DNA from 3 places in the Photobacterium sp. Alg240-V54 genome. Region 2 is predicted to be linked to each of the others. Evidence: predicted binding sites of a transcription regulator. Region 2 holds the regulator's gene; each other region holds the start of a gene.

The links. The regulator PurR, encoded in region 2, represses purine synthesis genes. The targets are predictions, from matches to a motif close to TNANGNAAACGTTTNCNTNA.
Region 1: the regulator PurR is predicted to act here: its motif matches at 2,404-2,423, upstream of folD (bifunctional methylenetetrahydrofolate dehydrogenase/methenyltetrahydrofolate cyclohydrolase FolD).
Region 3: the regulator PurR is predicted to act here: its motif matches at 2,744-2,763, upstream of purE (5-(carboxyamino)imidazole ribonucleotide mutase).

The regions. Positions count from the first base shown of each region.
Region 1 covers NZ_UNRL01000003.1:363,917-370,218, reverse strand. Annotated here, with positions in the region: gene G6R09_RS10685 (peptide MFS transporter) at 1-452, opposite strand, end outside; gene rfaH (transcription/translation regulatory transformer protein RfaH) at 897-1,400, shown strand; gene folD (bifunctional methylenetetrahydrofolate dehydrogenase/methenyltetrahydrofolate cyclohydrolase FolD) at 1,477-2,334, opposite strand; gene tig (trigger factor) at 3,924-5,222, shown strand; gene clpP (ATP-dependent Clp endopeptidase proteolytic subunit ClpP) at 5,328-5,951, shown strand; gene clpX (ATP-dependent protease ATP-binding subunit ClpX) at 6,063-6,302, shown strand, end outside.
Region 2 covers NZ_UNRL01000004.1:148,353-154,654, forward strand. Annotated here, with positions in the region: gene G6R09_RS12430 (carboxymuconolactone decarboxylase family protein) at 1-458, opposite strand, end outside; gene G6R09_RS12435 (TfoX/Sxy family DNA transformation protein) at 928-1,515, opposite strand; gene purR (HTH-type transcriptional repressor PurR) at 1,893-2,897, opposite strand; gene G6R09_RS12445 (heme ABC transporter ATP-binding protein) at 3,281-4,078, opposite strand; gene G6R09_RS12450 (iron ABC transporter permease) at 4,075-5,112, opposite strand; gene G6R09_RS12455 (hemin ABC transporter substrate-binding protein) at 5,131-6,051, opposite strand; gene G6R09_RS12460 (biopolymer transporter ExbD) at 6,051-6,302, opposite strand, start outside.
Region 3 covers NZ_UNRL01000014.1:70,995-77,296, forward strand. Annotated here, with positions in the region: gene G6R09_RS19315 (DUF494 family protein) at 1-448, shown strand, start outside; gene G6R09_RS19320 (type I DNA topoisomerase) at 451-1,011, shown strand; gene G6R09_RS19325 (5-(carboxyamino)imidazole ribonucleotide synthase) at 1,072-2,190, opposite strand; gene purE (5-(carboxyamino)imidazole ribonucleotide mutase) at 2,190-2,678, opposite strand; gene tsaC (L-threonylcarbamoyladenylate synthase type 1 TsaC) at 2,873-3,430, shown strand; gene hemF (oxygen-dependent coproporphyrinogen oxidase) at 3,434-4,354, shown strand; gene aroE (shikimate dehydrogenase) at 4,417-5,238, shown strand; gene G6R09_RS19350 (DUF1488 domain-containing protein) at 5,244-5,507, shown strand; gene G6R09_RS19355 (gamma carbonic anhydrase family protein) at 5,545-6,102, opposite strand.

The DNA of each region.
Region 1 (6,302 bases), on a different contig from region 2:
CGACGGTTATCACCTTCAGGGTATAAATCACCAACCATGGTTGAAATGTTTGGCTTAAATAAACCATTACCGACAATAAGGAAGGCTAAACCAACATAGAAAGCAGTAACGGCATGGGGATCAACCACGCTGTGAGGTAAAGCAAGTGTAAATTGACCAATGGCCATTAATACACCACCAATAATAATTGAGCGACGTTGACCTAAAATGTTGTCGGCAATCCAACCACCAATAAGAGGAGTAAAATAAACTAAGCCTGTGTAGATACCGTATAAGTTAAGTGCTTCTTCTGTGGTCCAGCCAAGGCCGCCGTTAATGGTTTTATCTGTTAAGTATAAAACCAAGATGGCGCGCATCGCGTAATAAGAAAAGCGTTCCCATAGCTCTGTTCCAAATAAAAGGAACAAGCCTTTTGGGTGGCCCAGAAGGGTACCACTACTATTATGACTCATAAGATTCTCTATTTTATTTTAATTAGTGTGTTTGCTCATTCATGTAGGTTTATAAAGCACAATATATTTGACTGCAAGTTTTTACATTTAATAAACAATGATAAAACATTACAACCAATTGATAAATAAGCAATTGTATATATATTGATCAATTATGAAAAATCAAATTCCATTACCATTATCTATATCTTACACTATTTGGTTGTTTATATTTAGGGTTTTATATTGTTTTTTAGTATTATATTGGGTGGTTATATCACCCTGTGAGAATATTCATATATGTTACAAATTAAGCGCAGGGATATTGGTCAATCATATTACATGGACCAATAACCATAGAATATAATTCCAATGTTAATCAAAATTGGGCTGTTGTGGTGGAAGATGAAAATTAGCATTGATTTGTATATACTGAGTAAAGTTAAGATTTAATTGAGGTTGATGATGAAAGATTGGTATCTACTTTATTGTAAGCGTAGTGAGCAAGAACGCGCAGTGATCAATCTTGATCGTCAAGGGGCTGAATGTTATTACCCGCAAGTTGTTGTTGAAAAGATTGTGCGTGGTAAACGTTGTGAGTGTCATGAGCCACTATTTCCAAGTTATGTTTTTGTGACGTTTGATCCTGAAAAATTAAGTTTTACAACAGTGCGTTCAACGCGTGGTGTTGCTGATTTTATTCGTCAAGGGGCAATGCCACAGATAGTAAGTGAAGAACTTATTTATAATTTAATGCTTAATGAAGATAATGGTTCACATGATCATATGTTTGAATCATTACCACAACAAGGCGATAAACTGATTTTACAGCAAGGTAAATTTAAAGGCCTTGATGCGATTTATCAGGAAGCTGATGGTGAGAAGCGATCATTTATGCTGATTAACTTATTGGGTAAACAAGTTAAAGTTAGTGTAGAGAATACGGATCTCATCAACAACAAAGCATAAGTTAATAAAAAAGCGAGTATTGATATACTCGCTTTTTGTGTTTAATAACAGTGCAGCCTCATTAAGAGGCATTTACTTAGGCTGAATGATATTGCTCGCAGGCTAGTAACGTATTTTCAATCAGGGTCGCAACCGTCATTGGCCCGACACCACCAGGTACAGGTGTGATATGTTTGGCACGCTGGCAAGCGACATCAAATTCTACATCTCCGCACAACTTACCATTTTCAAGACGGTTAATACCGACATCAATCACTGTTGCGCCTTCTTTGATCCAGTTTCCAGGAATAAAATTAGCTTTGCCAACGGCGACCACAAGAATATCAGCTTGACGGACATGACCTTCAAGATCTTGTGTGAAACGGTGACAAGTCGTTGTAGTAGCTCCTGCTAATAACAACTCAAGTGTCATTGGTCGTCCGACAATGTTTGATGCACCCACAATAACAGCATGTTTGCCGCGTACTTCAATATTGTAGCGTTCCAGTAGTGTAATAATGCCTTTTGGTGTGCATGAACGTAATTTAGGAATACGTTGACTTAGGCGACCGACATTGTAAGGGTGAAAACCATCGACATCTTTTTCAGGATCGATGCGTTCAAGAATACGGGTGGTGTCTATACCTGCAGGTAATGGTAATTGTACTAAAATACCATCCATGGTTGGATCTTGATTAAGCTCATCAATTAAATCGAGTAATTGTTGTTCAGTCGCTGTGGTTGGTAGATCAAATGATTTTGAAATAAACCCGACTTCTTCACAGGCTTTGCGTTTACTACCAACGTAGATCTGTGAGGCTGGATCCTGACCTACGAGAACAACAGCTAATCCAGGTGCGCGTAATCCGGCATCGGTGCGTGCTTTTACTCTGGCGGCAACTTCCTGTCGTACAGTTTGGGAGATAATTTTCCCATCAATAATTTGAGCGCTCATGGTGATCCTTGTTGTGTTGGTTGAACGTATCAACGCCAATATTGTGGCAGATTATGAATGGAATTGCCATTAGGCAAACGATTGCTATTTGATTTTATATTTTGCTATCACTCTGATTTAAGTGTTGAAGCAGTGATGAGTAATCGAAAAAGAGTGATAAACATGCGGCTAACTTGTTGCTGTGAGCGATTGTTTCTTCTCAAAATATCTTCAATCATGGTTTTTTTGTTGTATCTTTAACCAGTCAGTTGTTTTAAGCATGAAAAATGAAGCAAAGAGATTGACCTTATATGATAGCTACGTATAATTCGTCGCATAACCTGATGTCATATCATGTTGTAGTGTTAATCGTTAAGTTTATACACTATAAAAGTTAACGATTAATATTAAAAATTGTCCCCTTAGCTCAGTTGGATAGAGCACGTACCTTTAAGAGAGGAGCCTGTATCTGGAAACAGTTACAGTGGAGAGGGTGAATTCAAGGAAACCTCAGCGCGTAATGGCGGTGGCAATCTTGAGCCAAGCTCTACAGGCGTGTAGAGAAGGTGCAGAGACTAGATGATGCAATGCGATCTCATTGTGTAATACATCACTAGCGCCCTCCACCCAAACAGATAATGCTGTGGGTGATGATATAGTCCAGACTACAAACACCAAAGGTGGCAGTGAAAACTGTAGTGGTAAGCTAAGTATGTGGTCGCAGGTTCGAATCCTGCAGGGGACGCCACTTTTTAAAAGCCAGCTATTATTAGCTGGCTTTTTTTTATCTAAAATTTGATGTATTTAGCTTTTAATTGAAATTCTTTCTCTGTTGCTTAGCCTTATCTATATTTAGTTGAGTTTAAAAAATCAAACCAAATAGTGAATTATATGCAGCGTTGCCCGAGGTGTGAGATTTGTAAGCCAATATCTGAATTTTATTTACGCGCAGATAGGAAAGGTAAAACACATTCTTATTGTAAGGCTTGTATAAATTTACAAACCTTACAGCGGCAGCGACGTTTAAAAAATCAATGTATTGAGTATAAAGGCGGGAAATGTGAAAGATGCGGCATTACAGGCCATCCAGCAATTTTTGATTTTCATCATAAAGATCCTACTCAAAAAGACTTTATTCTAAGTAGAGTACGATCTTTGAAATTTTCAACAATGCATATGGATGAATTAGACAAATGTCTTTTACTCTGTGCAAATTGTCATCGAATTGAGCATGCAAAATTTTAGTATTAGGCTCGATAATAAAATATTGTTATCTGTCTTATTAGCTCGTTTTTCCAACATTTGAACCACAAAAAACCGTTAAAATGCGATTTTTTTCATTTTTCCCCTTGAAATGATATTTCTAGCCCCTATCTTGTAATGCAGTCAGAGAGATCGTTCGCGTTAATAAGGTATCTACCTCGACGTCACCTAAAGGTGTCGTTATAATAGCGCGCTCTGAGAAGTAGGCTATCTACTCTCAGAATCTTTAAGAAAGAATTTAGGCGTTATGGTTTTCGAGCTGTAACACGAAAGGATGCCACCGTCAGTAAATGGCTGTTCGGCAACATCACTCAGAAACACTGAGTTAAGTTTTGAGGTTAAATATAATGCAAGTTACTGTTGAAACCACTGAAGGTCTAGAACGCCACCTAACTATTACAGTTCCTGCTGCAAACATCGAAGATGCTGTTGCTGCTGAACTACGTAAAATTGCTAAAACTCGTCGTTTTGACGGTTTCCGCCCAGGTAAAGCACCAATGAAGATGGTTGCTAAAATGTTTGGCGCTTCTGTACGTCAAGACATCCTAGGTGAAGTAATGCACCGCCACTTTATCGAAGCTATCGTTAAAGAGCAGATCAACCCAGCTGGCGCACCAACTTTCACTCCAGTAGAAATTGCTGAAGGTAAAGATTTAGTGTTTAAAGCTTCTTTTGAAGTTTTCCCAGAAATCGAACTAGCTGGTTTAGACAAAGTTGTTGTTGAGAAGCCAGTTGTAACTGTAACTGATGCTGACGTTGACGGCATGCTAGATACACTACGTAAGCAACAAGCTACTTGGACTGACGTTGAAGCAGCAGCTGACGCAGATAGCCGTGTAACTATCGATTTCGTTGGTACTATCGATGGCGAAGAATTCGACGGCGGTAAAGCTGAAGGTTTCGCACTTGCTATGGGCCAAGGTCGTATGATCCCTGGTTTCGAAGAAGGTGTTGTTGGTCATAAAGCAGGCGACGAGTTTACTGTAGAAGTAACTTTCCCTGAAGAATACCACGCAGAAAACCTAAAAGGTAAGTCTGCAGCATTTGCTATCACTCTTCATAAAGTAGAAGCACAACAACTACCTGAGCTAACTGAAGAATTCGTTGCTAAGTTTGGTGTTGAAGACGGTTCTGTTGAAGGTCTTAAGACTGAAGTTCGTAAGAACATGGAGCGTGAGCTTAAGCAAGCTGTTAAAGGTCGCATTAAAGATCAAGTTCTTAACGGTCTTGTTGAGCAAAACGACATCACAGTACCTACAGCGCTTATCGATCAAGAAATCGAAGCACTACGTAAGCAAGCTGCACAACGTTTTGGCGGCGATGCTAAGAACATGCCTGAACTACCACGTGAATTGTTCGAAGAACAAGCTAAGCGTCGTGTAGTTGTTGGCCTACTAGTTGGTGAAGTAATTAAAGCAGAAGAGCTAAAAGCAGACGAAGAGCGCGTAACTGCAATCATCGCTGAAATGGCATCTGCATACGAAGATCCAACAGAAGTAGTTAAATACTACGCAAGCAACGAGCAGCTAATGAATAATATGCGCAACGTTGCTCTAGAAGAGCAAGCAATTGATGCACTTCTAGCTAAAGCTCAGGTTTCAGATAAAGAAGTTAGCTTCAACGATCTAATGAATCCTGCTGCTTAATTTACTGAAATTGCTGTAGAGATTTGACATTGTCTCAAGTCTTCTGCTAACAATGGTCCGTGTGAATACTTTCATTCGGGCCATTTATTTTAGGGAAATAAGATTATGAGCTACCAAGCACAAAACGGCATGTCACCGATTATGGATGCGCTGGTACCGATGGTGGTCGAGCAGACTTCTCGTGGTGAGCGTTCTTACGATATTTATTCCCGTCTCCTAAAAGAGCGTGTGATTTTCCTAACCGGTCAGGTTGAAGATCATATGGCTAACTTAGTTGTAGCCCAGCTGCTATTTTTGGAGTCAGAGAACCCAGACAAAGATATCTTCCTTTACATTAACTCTCCAGGCGGCTCAGTAACTGCTGGTATGTCAATTTATGACACCATGCAATTTATTAAACCAAATGTAAGTACAGTATGTATGGGTCAAGCATGTTCTATGGGTGCTTTCCTATTGGCTGGCGGTGCTAAGGGTAAACGTTACTGTCTACCTAACTCACGCGTTATGATCCACCAACCACTTGGTGGTTTCCAAGGCCAAGCATCGGATATTCAAATCCATGCACAAGAAATCCTAACGATTAAACAACGTTTAAATGGACTATTGGCAGAACATACTGGTCAACCATTAGAAATTGTTGAGCGTGATACTGACCGTGATAACTTTATGTCTGCAGATCAGGCAGTAGAGTACGGCCTTGTTGATGCTGTATTGAGTAAGCGTGACTAAGCCAGTTTTATTTTGCAATTCGCGATGCGGGTTTAGTAAAGCAAAATAAGTCGACTTGTTATACACTCAAGACAAGACAATGATGGGATACCCCAATAAAGAGGTTAGCGAATGACAGACAAACGAAAAGAGGGAAGTAGTAGCAAACTACTTTATTGCTCTTTCTGTGGCAAAAGTCAGCATGAAGTTCGCAAGCTAATTGCTGGTCCTTCTGTTTATATTTGTGATGAGTGCGTTGATTTATGCAACGACATTATTCGCGAAGAAATCAAAGAAGTGATGACGAAAAGCGATAGCGACGAGCTGCCGACACCACAACAAATTCGTAACAACTTAGATGATTATGTCATC
Region 2 (6,302 bases):
AAGGCGGTTAACTCGATGATATCATCACTGCTATACCACGCTGCGAGAGCGGCAAGCATTTCGTCACTAACGTGTTCACCAGTAATAGTCATGGCTTCAGTGTAGGTCAGTACCGCTTGCTCTTGTGCGGAGAAGTGGCTAGAAGATTGCCAATTTGCCAATGCTTTTATTTTCTCGACTGAGTGACAGCGTTCTGCGAGTTTCATGCCGTTAGCATCAACACAGAAGGCACAGTTATTGAGTTGTGATACACGAACGCAAACCAATGAACGTATCACGGCATCAAGTGGGGATTTTTTACGATCAAGGTAACCAAAGAACACCGCCACTAACCAGAAGAGTACCGGCTTACGTCCCCATAACTTAGCAGGATTGAGTACTTTTCCAAAATGGCGTTCTTGTAACCACAGTAAAGGTTTTACCCATAATGAGAATGTATTTTTGGTTAATATACGCAAGGAATGTCCTTATAAAAAGTAAGTCACAACGACTCTTAACTACCAAGACCAGAAAAAGTGACATTGTATTTCATTTAATAAGAAAAAATTTGTTTATTATTGCAATTGGTTGAAATTGCAGCAACAAATACAACCTTGAGAGGCAGCAAAAAGAATGTGGTGGGCACAATGATATGCAAACGTTGATGAATGGTGAGTAATCATTATCGAACGTTAAAAATACGTTTAAGACGCCAGAAGAGAACTGATAAATGAATAAAATATAAAACAAAAAAATTACGTTTTATTTAATATTTATATCATCTATTAGTCGATATATTTAAATAAATGATATTAAGCTATTATTTTTAATTTACATTCTATCGAGGGATGCTTTAAATAGCGTGTTAATACCAAAGTAGAATAAATTAAAGAGGCACTGGGCCTCTTTATTCTTAAGCGTCACTTAGCCAGTTGACGAATATATTTATTATAGTTTTGCTAGCAGTTCATTGCGTCTGCTTTCTGGTATTACTGACCAGTGTTGGCCATGTATAGCACCTTCAAGTGCCCATAACAATTCTATACTTAACGACGTTTCTTGTGTTTTTTGTAACGCCTTATAAGCTTCGAGTGCGCCAATGTCATGCAGTTGTTTGATAGTTTTAATACCTACTTTTTTGAGCATTCGTTCATTTGAAAGCCGTAAGTTGGGTAAGTCTTTAATTCTATCTGGTGTACAGCAGTCTTTGGCTTTTTTATCAGCTTGTGCTGCCTCAAGAGAATATTTTGCCTGCTCGACAATTTTCTCTGGGTGTTGCCACCATTCATCAAGAATAGCGTAATGTTTTGTAATGACAGGGAAACCACGTTTTTTATAAATATATGGTTCTAAACCCGCTTGTTTAAATTCCTCTTCTGTTTTCGCGTTTGCACGTAGGTGGAGTTTATTATTTACCACAAGAGCAAACATTGCTTCTCCTGCGAAAATACCAAAACCGCCAAACATAGAACGCGATTTTACATTACCTAAATGGTCTAATAGTTTTAATGAATCTTTTAATATTGGTTTGTCCATACTTCTACTCGGTGAATAAATGAGTGTCACCTAACATTAAAGTAGTTGTCGTTTTACTTTTATTAATAAAGTTATTTACATCACAAACGAACTACTTTAAATCATTCATGTATTACTCTATAAATAGACTTATCAATAGCGAAGTTTTATTTATAGTTTGTAAGTCTTTTGCTTACTATTATATGTATTTACATGAATCATTATATTCTATCTTTTAACAAGTGAAGTTTGAATATTGATGAAAGCTGATGAATATGTGATATCGCTCATATTTCTTGGTAAGAAACAACGTTTTAATAGCGTTTAGAGGCAGGGGAATTATATTGATAGGAAAAAAAAGCCAATATAATTATTGGCTTGATAAATAGATAACGCTATTAGCGTAGATCTTTAACAGATTTTCGTTCAACGATAGCAGGGGCCATTTCAAAAATTTGAGGTTCGTGATCTTTGTCTTTCATTCGTGCCATCAAAATTTTAATTGCTGTTTTACCTAAGCGACGTTTTGGCTGGTGGATAGTCGTTAGTGGCGGCGCAAAGTAGGGCGCAAGATCAATGTTGTCATAACCAATGATAGAAATGTCATTCGGTACGCGTAGTCCCGCTTGTTCAAAGGTACTAATCAGTGCCATCGCCATAATGTCATTAAAACAAAAAATAGCGGTTGGGCGATCAGTCATCGCAATATATTTCTCAGCAGCTTCGACAGCAGAATCACACTCAAAATCGCCTTCAAGGATCCAGTCTTGGTTAACCTCTAAATTTGCTTCTGTCATCGCTTTATTGAAGCCTTTTAAGCGCTCACGACAGGTCGATTTATCATTGTGGCCAGATAGACAACCGATACGGGTATGACCATGTTCGATAAAATATTTAGTCGCAATATAGCCACCTTGTTCGGCATTATCTTGAATTTTATCAGTATGTGGGCTTTCTGGGCCCCAATCCATGACTACCATAGGTAAATCTTTTTGGCGCTCAAGTAGATCCAATAACTTCTGATCGAGATCTGAACACATTACTAATAAGCCATCGACACGTTTTTCTGCCAACATGCGTAAGTAATCGCGTTGCTTAGAAAGGTTGCCTTCGGTATTACATAAGATCAGAGTGTAACCTTCACGGTAACAATACTCTTCAACACCATGCACAACTTCAGCAAAAAATGGGTTGGTTGATTTAGTCACCAGCATACCGATGGTACGAGTCGTGTTACATTTTAAACTGCGTGCCACTGCGCTTGGTGCGTAGTTAAGATCTTCAACGGCAGCAAGAACTTTTTTCTGCGTTGCTTCTGCGACAAAGCGCGTTTTATTGATCACGTGTGAGACTGTTGTCGTTGAAACACCAGCCATACGTGCAACATCTTTAATGGTTGCCATATTTATTCTTCTAATAATGAGCGCTAGAAATGATTCTAGCCAATGGTGTGGTACCAAATTGAGTAATCACTGAGAGATATAAAATCCATCTTATTGCGTTAGTCGTCTCGTTAATTATTCAATTTGGCACCGATTATGTATCTGTTACATACTTAAATAGTATCCAACAACAAAATCCGCATCTATTTTGCGGCTTTATAATTATTACATATTTTTCAAGTGTAATCGCTTGCGTTCACATTTTACTGAGTGTTTCGCGTAGTGCAACGATTCTATTGTTTTGGATTAAAATATTTGATGCTATCAACAAAAAAACGTAAATTTCAGCAAATTTATCGTAGTGTTACTGAAATTTACTTGATGGACTCATCATGTGTGGTTAGTTAACATGCTGATAATAGATAAGGGTAATCATGGATAGGATGGCGGTGAACAGAAACTTGCCAACCATAGACAGTATTAATCACTGCCGGATTTAATGCTTGCCATGGTGTGCCATCGGCTTGAATTTTTCCATGTTGAATAATTACCATCCGCTGAGCATATTGGGCCGCTAAATTAAGATCATGTAATACCACGATCACCGCTGCACCTTGAGCTGCCATCGTTTGTGCCATTTGTAGCGTTTTATGTTGATGGGCTAAATCTAAGGCTGAAGTTGGCTCATCTAACATTAAAATGCATTTATCATCGGCTTGGCTTAATTGGGTTAATACTCGTGCAAAATGGATCCGTTGTTTTTCACCACCAGATAAGGTGGGATACAACCGCTGAGCAAGCTCAAGCACATCGGTATTAGCCATTGTTTGGTTAGTGATGTGATTGATTTCTTGGCGAGATAAACACAATGGCATAGTGCCAAGTTCTACCACTTCTTTACAGGTAAAGCTAAAAGAGAGTGAACTGTGCTGCGGTAGAATGCCTAAATGACGCGCCAGTTCTGCGCGTTGCCAATCATTGATATCACGATTGAAAAATGCCACATCGCCACTTTCAGGTGAAATCTCACCACATAAGATTTTAAGCAAGGTGCTTTTACCCGCGCCATTAGGGCCTAATAGCGCAGTAACTTGACCTGCTTTAATATCAATACTGAAATTATCTAATAACACTTTATTGGCTAATGTGAGCTGTAAGTTACGTGCTGTAATCGCCGTCGAGTGTGAGAGTGTCGCCGTCATGCGATTCTGCCTTTTTGCTTATTAAGTAGATAGATAAAAAATGGAGCGCCTAAAATAGCGGTAATAATACCTACCGGAAGTTCTTGTGGTGCAAACGCACTACGGGCGATCATATCTGCGACGAGTAGTATTAAAGCGCCTAAAATAGCCGATATTGGCAACAATGTCTTATGGTTAGGGCCTGAAATCATGCGCCCTAAATGCGGAATAACCAGACCAATAAAACCAATTGGGCCGGTAATCGCAACGGTGATCCCAACTCCTGCGGCACACACAATAATTAAACTGCGTTTAAGGTGTTGAACATCAACCCCCATATGACGGGCTTCGGCTTCACCTAATAAAAACGCATTAAGTGCATTTGCTTGACGGTAACAATAATAATAAATCACGATAAGGCTTATAAAAGCTAACCCAATACCAGACCATGTAGCCCCAGCAAGTGAGCCCATAGACCATAAAGAGAAATCACGTAGGGCTTGGTCATCAGCAATGTAATTTAATAACCCCAGTCCTGCGCCAGATATTGCACCAATCGCAACCCCTGCAAGCAGCATAACCACGACAGAGGTGCCATTTTTGTCAGTACCAAGGTGATACACCAAATAAGTACTTATTGCGCCACCTAAAAAAGCAAAAAAGGGTACGGCACCAATGTTCATTAATAGTGGGTAATGCGTCATCAGCGGAGCAAATAAAATGATTGCAAATGCCGCTCCTAGGCCAGCACCGCCTGATATACCAATAATACCAGGGTCGGCAAGAGGGTTACGAAATAACCCTTGTAACACGGCACCACAAATTGCCAATATAGCGCCAATCGCAATACATAATAATGTCCGTGGTAACCGTATTTGATGGATCACTAAATCAACATGAGTCGCAAGGTGATGCTCGCCGGGTAACAGGGCAATAAAGCTGTCTTTATAGCTAATATCCATCGGCCCTATCGCAATCGAACTGAGTAGCGCAAATAAAAGCGAACAGATACTGATCACGTAAATGACGGAGGGAGAAATACGAGTAACATTCATGACGACATTGATCTCAATTTACGATTGTGGATAAAAAACACCATTAAGGCGCATGGCTTCATTAATACTGTGAATACCTAATCCTCCAATCAGGGCTGTACCGTCAATCACCGCAATGGCATTGTTTTTTGCCGCAGGTGTTGCCGCTAACATGGGCATTTTTTCCAGCAACTGTTGCATGTTGTTAATTGATGCAGTGGTGCGATCACTTAATAAAATAATGTCGGGTTGCATCTGCAAAATAGCTTCCGTTGATACTGGCTTATAATTAGCCACTAATTGCGCGGCAGGATTAATTGCACCTGCTAAAGTAATAATGCTATCGGCGGTGGTATTTTTGCCCGCAATACTGATTGGACGACCATCATGGATCATTAAAAACAACACCTTTTTAAGCGGGTGTTGTTGATCTAAATTGTGCTGTTTGATGGCATCCACGCTGGTTTGGAGTTGTTGCTTAAGTTGCTGCGCTTGCTGTTGATGTTGGGTTAATGCCGCGACTTGATCAATACGATGCAGTAAATCAGCCACTGTTTCACCGCCATTGACGATATCCACTTCAACCCCTGACTGTTTTAAAAGGGTTAATGTTTTTGGTGGCCCCATTTCATCAGAGCCAATGATTTTAGTTGGCGCTAATGCAATCAAACTTTCTGCTGATAGTTGGCGGTGATAGCCTACTTTAGGCAGGCTCGGTGCGACTAAGTTTTTACTGGTGACATCTACAGCAATCAATTGTTGCTCAGCACCTAGAGCATTAATAATCTCCGTAATTGCAGCACCCGCACTGATGACTCGTGGCGAATCAGAATCAGGTTGAGCCTGAGCCTGTGGTGAAAACAAGCTTGATGCTGTTATTAATAGTGTAATTGGCAACAGTGCTTTGCGAGCAATATGACCCCAAGAAGGTGCGATAAAAACAGAGTGATGACGGTCCATTATTGTTGTTCTTCCATTAATAGTTGAGTGGCTTTGATGTCGTTTTTTTGTAGAAAAGCTAACAGTTTGAGCATTTGTTCGACCGAGGCTTTTTTATCAGCGCCAATCACAACCGGTTTATTGGGAGCAGCTTTGACTGCGGCTAATAGCTGCAGGTTAAAACTATCCCAGTCATTGATGGTTTGGCCTTGTAATGCCCAATAAGGTTCAGTTGCGACCAAATTGATAGTAATTGGATCAGCTTTGGTGGT
Region 3 (6,302 bases), on a different contig from region 2:
TGAAACCTATATTCAAAGCGAAGCTGAGTTATTAGTCGATCAAGACGAACTCTCAGAGGAACTTCTGCGTGCAGGTTTTCATCAGGATGATATTTACAAGTCCTTAGAGTGGCTTGAAAAACTGGCTGCTTTACAAGAAACAGAAAACACACCGTATGTTAATCATAGCGCGATAACGTCAATGCGCATCTATACCGACAAAGAAATGTTACGTATGGATACAGCGTGTCGAGGTTTTTTGCTTTACCTTGAGCAAATTGATGTTCTTAATGCAGATACGCGAGAAATGGTGATTGATCGCGTAATGGAGCTCGATACTCAAGAATTTATACTTGATGATCTAAAGTGGATTATTCTGATGGTGCTGTTTAATGCTCCTGGAAATGAAGCGGCTTATGATCAGGTAGAAGAATTATTATATGGCGCAGAAGATGGAGGTCTACATTAATAATGACCACCGACAGTGAACCCTTATTTGCAGCCCATGAACACGCATTACAACATCAATCATGTCCACAGTGCAACGCTGATTTAGTGATGCGTTTTGGCAAGCATGGCCCTTTTTTGGGGTGTGAACATTATCCTAAGTGTGATTATATTCAGCCCCTTAAACAAAATGATGGTCACATAGTTAAACTGCTCGATATGCCATGTCCTGAATGTGCTCAGCCATTGGTTTTACGCCAAGGTCGCTATGGAATGTTTATTGGTTGTTCAGCATACCCTGAATGTCATTACCTTGCATCGCCAGAAAAAAAACCTCAGCAAACTGATATTAATTGTCCTGAATGTCATCAGGGGCATTTAGTTGAGCGCAAATCACGCTATGGCAAACTGTTTTATGCGTGTGATAAATACCCGCAATGCCGTTTTGCCGTTAATAATAAACCCGTGATTGGTACATGCCAGCAGTGTGGATTTGGCTTGTTGCTAGAAAAGAAATTAGTCAGTGGTATCAAATTGCAGTGCGCTGATCGAAAATGCAATGCTTATCAAGATGTTGAAAAATAAGTTAATTAACGATGAAAACTAAAGGCCTGCATAATAGTGCAGGCTTTTTTTATAGGCTATTTAGTGTGGTAGTGCAGGAAAATACTGTGGCGGTAATATTTGCCCTAATAACATTAACTGATATTGCAATAGCTCTGGGGTTGCCGCACAGACATTAATATGGCCCATTTTACGACCGTCACGTTTTTCTTTGCCATACCAATGTACATGACAATTTTCTAAAGCTAATACCGCTTCGGGAACGCTATCTTGGCCGAGAATATTGATCATAGCACTTGGACGAATAAGATCGGTGCCGCCTAATGGTAAATCGCACACTGCTCGAAGATGGTTCTCAAATTGGCATGTCTCTGCGCCTTGTTGAGTCCAATGGCCTGAATTATGGACGCGAGGGGCGATTTCATTAACTAATAATTGACCATTAACTTCAAAAAATTCCAACGCCAGCACGCCAATATAATTTAATTGTTTCGCCACCGCGGTGAACATTTGTTGTGCTTGTTGTTGTAGGGCACTGTCACCGACAATGGCAGTTGATAAGCTAAGTACGCCATCAGTATGAACATTTTCACTGAGGGTATAGGTTTTAATCTCCCCTTTAGCATTTCGCGCACCAATTAAAGATACTTCACGATCAAAACCAATAAATTTTTCTGCCACAATCGCTTGGTTATCACTTGCCGCGATACATTGTGCCATTTCTGCCCACACTGATTCAATTTGATCGTGAGTTTTTAAGCGCCATTGGCCTTTACCGTCATAACCACCTAAGGCACTTTTTAATACCAACGGTAATCCAATTGCAGTAATCGCAGCGTCTAAATCTGCACGATTATTAATAATATGGTATGGCGCATTAGCAACTTGAGCATTGGTTAATAAGTTTTTTTCAATGCGGCGATCGCCACCGGCTTTGATGGCATCAGGGTGAGGCTTAAATTTACCACTGGCCGCGCAGAGGTTTAAAATTGCATCTGGAATATGTTCAAATTCAGCGGTAATAACATCGGCTGCGGCAATGGCTTCAATCAGTGATAATGATTGGCACTGTTGGGTTAGAGGGTGTACAACATTGGTGGTAGTTACATCGTAGGCGATAACATTAATATTCAGTGGTGCGCCGGCGAGTGCCATCATTCGTGCAAGTTGGCCAGCACCAAGTACCAGTACCTGATTCATTATGCATCCTCAGCCGGATTAGGGTTCTCAAGTACAGTATCGGTTTGTTGCTGGCGGAAAGCTTCAACAGCCGCTAAAACCTCAGGGTTGTGGGTTGCAATGATTTGAGCAGCTAATAAACCGGCATTGGCAGCACCTGCTTCACCAATTGCAAGGGTGCCAACGGCGATACCTTTTGGCATTTGCACAATTGATAATAGTGAGTCCATGCCTTTTAAAGCGCGAGATTGCACCGGTACACCCAGCACTGGCAAACTGGTAAACGCAGCGGTCATGCCTGGTAAATGTGCAGCGCCGCCAGCACCAGCAATAATGACACTAATACCGCGATTGCGGGCTGTTTCAGCATACTCTGCTAATAGATGAGGAGTACGGTGAGCTGAAACCACTTTAGTTTCGTAAGCAACGTTAAAGCGCTCGAGCATTTCTGCGGCATGTTGCATGGTTGGCCAATCAGATTTTGATCCCATGATAATTCCAACTTTCATTCCGATCTCCTATAGGTAATGAACGACTAAAGTGTTATTTACGCCATTATACGGTGATTTACTCCAAAGGAAAACGTTTGCGTCGGTAAAGTTACGCTATGATTAACCTTAAATGGTGTTGTTAAGCATGTGTCGGTATGATGATTATCTAACTAAAAAATAAAATATCAGCTGAATAAAGAGCAGAGGAATTTGTGGCAAATATTACCCAAGTAGTGACAGCGTTAAAGCAAGGTCAAGTGATTGGATATCCAACCGAGGCGGTATTTGGTGTTGGTTGTGATCCTGATAATCAACAGGCTGTGAATAAATTATTAGCCTTAAAACAGCGCCCAATAGAAAAAGGCTTAATCTTAATTGCTGCTGACTATGAGCAGTTATTACCTTATATCGATGATAGTCAATTAACACCGCAGCAAAAACAAACGGTATTGGCATCATGGCCGGGGCCTGTAACCTGGGTAATGCCAACCAAATCTAATGTACCTGCTTTTTTAACCGGTCAATTTACTACCATTGCAGTACGAGTAACGGATCATCCATTAGTGCAACAATTATGTCGTCAGTTTGGTAAGCCTCTAACGTCAACCAGTGCCAATTTAACTGGGCTTGAACCAGGACGAACGGTAGCTGATGTTGAGCAGCAACTTGGGGATAAACTGGCAGCGATACTTGACGGTGAAACCGGAGGCCGTACTAATCCTTCTGAAATTCGAGATGCCCAAACGGGTAATATTTTCCGTCAGGGGTAATTAATGACTGATCGTGAGCAAATCGAGCTTAATAAGCACGCAGTAAAAACGTTTTTATTCCAACTTCAAGACACTATTTGTCAGGCTTTGGCACAACAAGAGAGTAATGCCGAGTTTGAACAAGATCAATGGCAACGAGAGCAAGGTGGCGGTGGTCGTAGTCGAGTATTGCGCAATGGCGCAGTATTTGAGCAAGCGGGGGTTAACTTTTCTCATGTCTATGGCGATGAGATGCCAGCATCCGCGACTGCTCACCGTCCGGAACTAGCTGGTCGACGTTTTGAAGCGATGGGGGTGTCATTAGTTATTCACCCTCGCAACCCTTATGTACCAACCTCTCATGCCAATGTTCGCTTCTTCATCGCAGAAAAAGACGGTGAAGCACCAGTTTGGTGGTTTGGTGGTGGCTTTGATCTTACCCCGTTTTACCCTTTTGATGACGATTGCCAGCATTGGCATGATACTGCCAAAGCGATTTGTGCTCCGTTTGGTGATGATGTTTATTCACAACATAAAGCATGGTGTGATAAATACTTCTTCTTACCGCATCGCGATGAAACTCGTGGTATTGGTGGGCTGTTTTTTGACGATCTCAATCAATGGGGATTTGATAAGAGCTTTGCTTATACGCAAGCGGTTGGTAATGGTTTTGTTGATGCCTATATACCGATAGTCGCTCAGCGACATCAATTACCTTATGGTGAGCGCGAACGTGAATTTCAACTTTATCGTCGTGGACGTTATGTCGAATTTAACTTGGTTTATGATCGTGGCACCTTATTTGGCTTACAAAGTGGCGGAAGAACGGAATCTATTTTAATGTCGATGCCACCATTAGCGCGCTGGGAATATTGCTATCAGCCAGAACCTAATTCAGCAGAAGCGCGGTTGTATCTAGATTATTTAAAGCCGCGAGAGTGGTAGTTAATTATTGAGCTCAGATCTTAAAGTGATAGAGCCTCTTAATATAAAGGGAGAATTCGTATATGGATAAGTACGTCGTATTTGGTAACCCGATCGGGCAAAGTAAATCTCCGTTCATCCATACATTGTTTGCCCGCCAAACGAGCCAGCAGATGACATACACCAGTCAACTAGTAGCGCTTGATGGTTTTGTACAAGCGGCAGATGCATTTTTTCAGGATGGCGGTAAAGGTTGTAACATCACGGTGCCATTTAAAGAGCAAGCTTATCAATATGCGACCATGCTGACCGAGCGTGCTCGTTTGGCTGGTGCGGTAAATACACTTAAAAAATTGGATGATGGTGGTGTGTTAGGTGATAACACCGATGGTGAAGGGCTGGTACAAGATCTCATCACTCAGCATGTTGAGCTAAAAGATCAACGCATCTTATTATTAGGTGCAGGTGGTGCTGCTCGTGGGGTGATCTTGCCATTATTAGCACAACAACCTCAACAATTGGTTATTGCAAATCGTACTGTAAGCAAAGCACAACAATTAGCAGAGTTGTTTTCTGCTTTCGGTAATGTTGTTGCATTAGAGCAAGCTCAACTTGAGAGCCAAACTTTTGATGTGATCATTAATTCAACCTCAGCCAGTTTATCTGGGGATGTGCCAGCGATATCATCTACGGTGGTTGGTACGAATACTACATGCTATGACATGGTTTATGGCTCAACGATCACCTCTTTTAATAGTTGGGCAAAAGAGCATGGCGCAGTTAAAACGTTAGATGGATTAGGAATGCTCGTTGGACAAGCAGCGGAAAGCTTTGTGCTATGGCGCGGCCTTCGTCCAGGAGCGAAACAAGTACAACGCGAGTTACGCCGAACTTTACAAGAGTAAAAGTAATGAACCAAGATATTTTATTTTCAGATATCCAATCATGGGATGCCGTTCGACAAGCTGTTAACTTTCCAGCTCAACAGGGAGGGGCATTGATTATCTGCTGGGTTACCCTAGCCTGGTTACAACAGCATAGTGGTAAGGCTTTAAATAACCAAGCTGATATCTTGGCTGAGTTTTCTTCATTGCGGTTTGATCTAGAAGAACTAGCCGAAGTGATGATTGAAGATGAATCTTTTGATGATAACGGAGATATCGTTATTGAATGATTGGATATCAAAAGTAAGCCCTCTCATAAGATGAGGCTTACTTTTTTCTATTATCATAGTTTTCGTTGAGGTATTCATTTTTTAAAACGACATAGTTATTGGCTGAGTGAAGTAAGAATGCTTTTTCTTTTTCTGTTAATGGGCGTGTTTGTTTGGCAGGACTGCCAACATATAAAAATCCCGACACCAAACGTTTATTTGGTGGCACTAAACTTCCAGCACCAATAATGACGTCATGCTCAATAATTGCACCATCTAAAATAATACTTCCCATGCCAACTAATACCCGATCTTCAATTTGGCAGCCATGCAACATGGCTTTATGCCCAACCGTTACGTCATTACCTATAATAAGTGGATAACCTTTGGGGTTAGTAGCGCTGATGCGACTAACGTGAAGTACTGAACCATCTTGAATATTACTGCGTTGACCAATCTTAATGTGATTAACATCCCCACGAGCAACCACTAATGGCCACAAACTACTATTTTCACCAATAGTAACCTGACCGATAACGACCGCAGTGGCATCTATATAAGTAGTATTGGCAATTTGTGGTTGATGATTATGGTATTGGCGCAGAGAAAATGTCATAAAAATGCTTATTTAATCGAAGTTATACTTTCACCATAGCGAAAAAGTCGTGTGATTAACAATCAAAACATAATGGGTTGATCGTTATTTGGACATTCGGGCAAGTATGACGAATTTATTGCATTTTAGGCCTTGCCAACGTGATCGAAGTCTCTATAATACGACCTCACTGACACGGACAACGGCGCAAGCGGTTACCG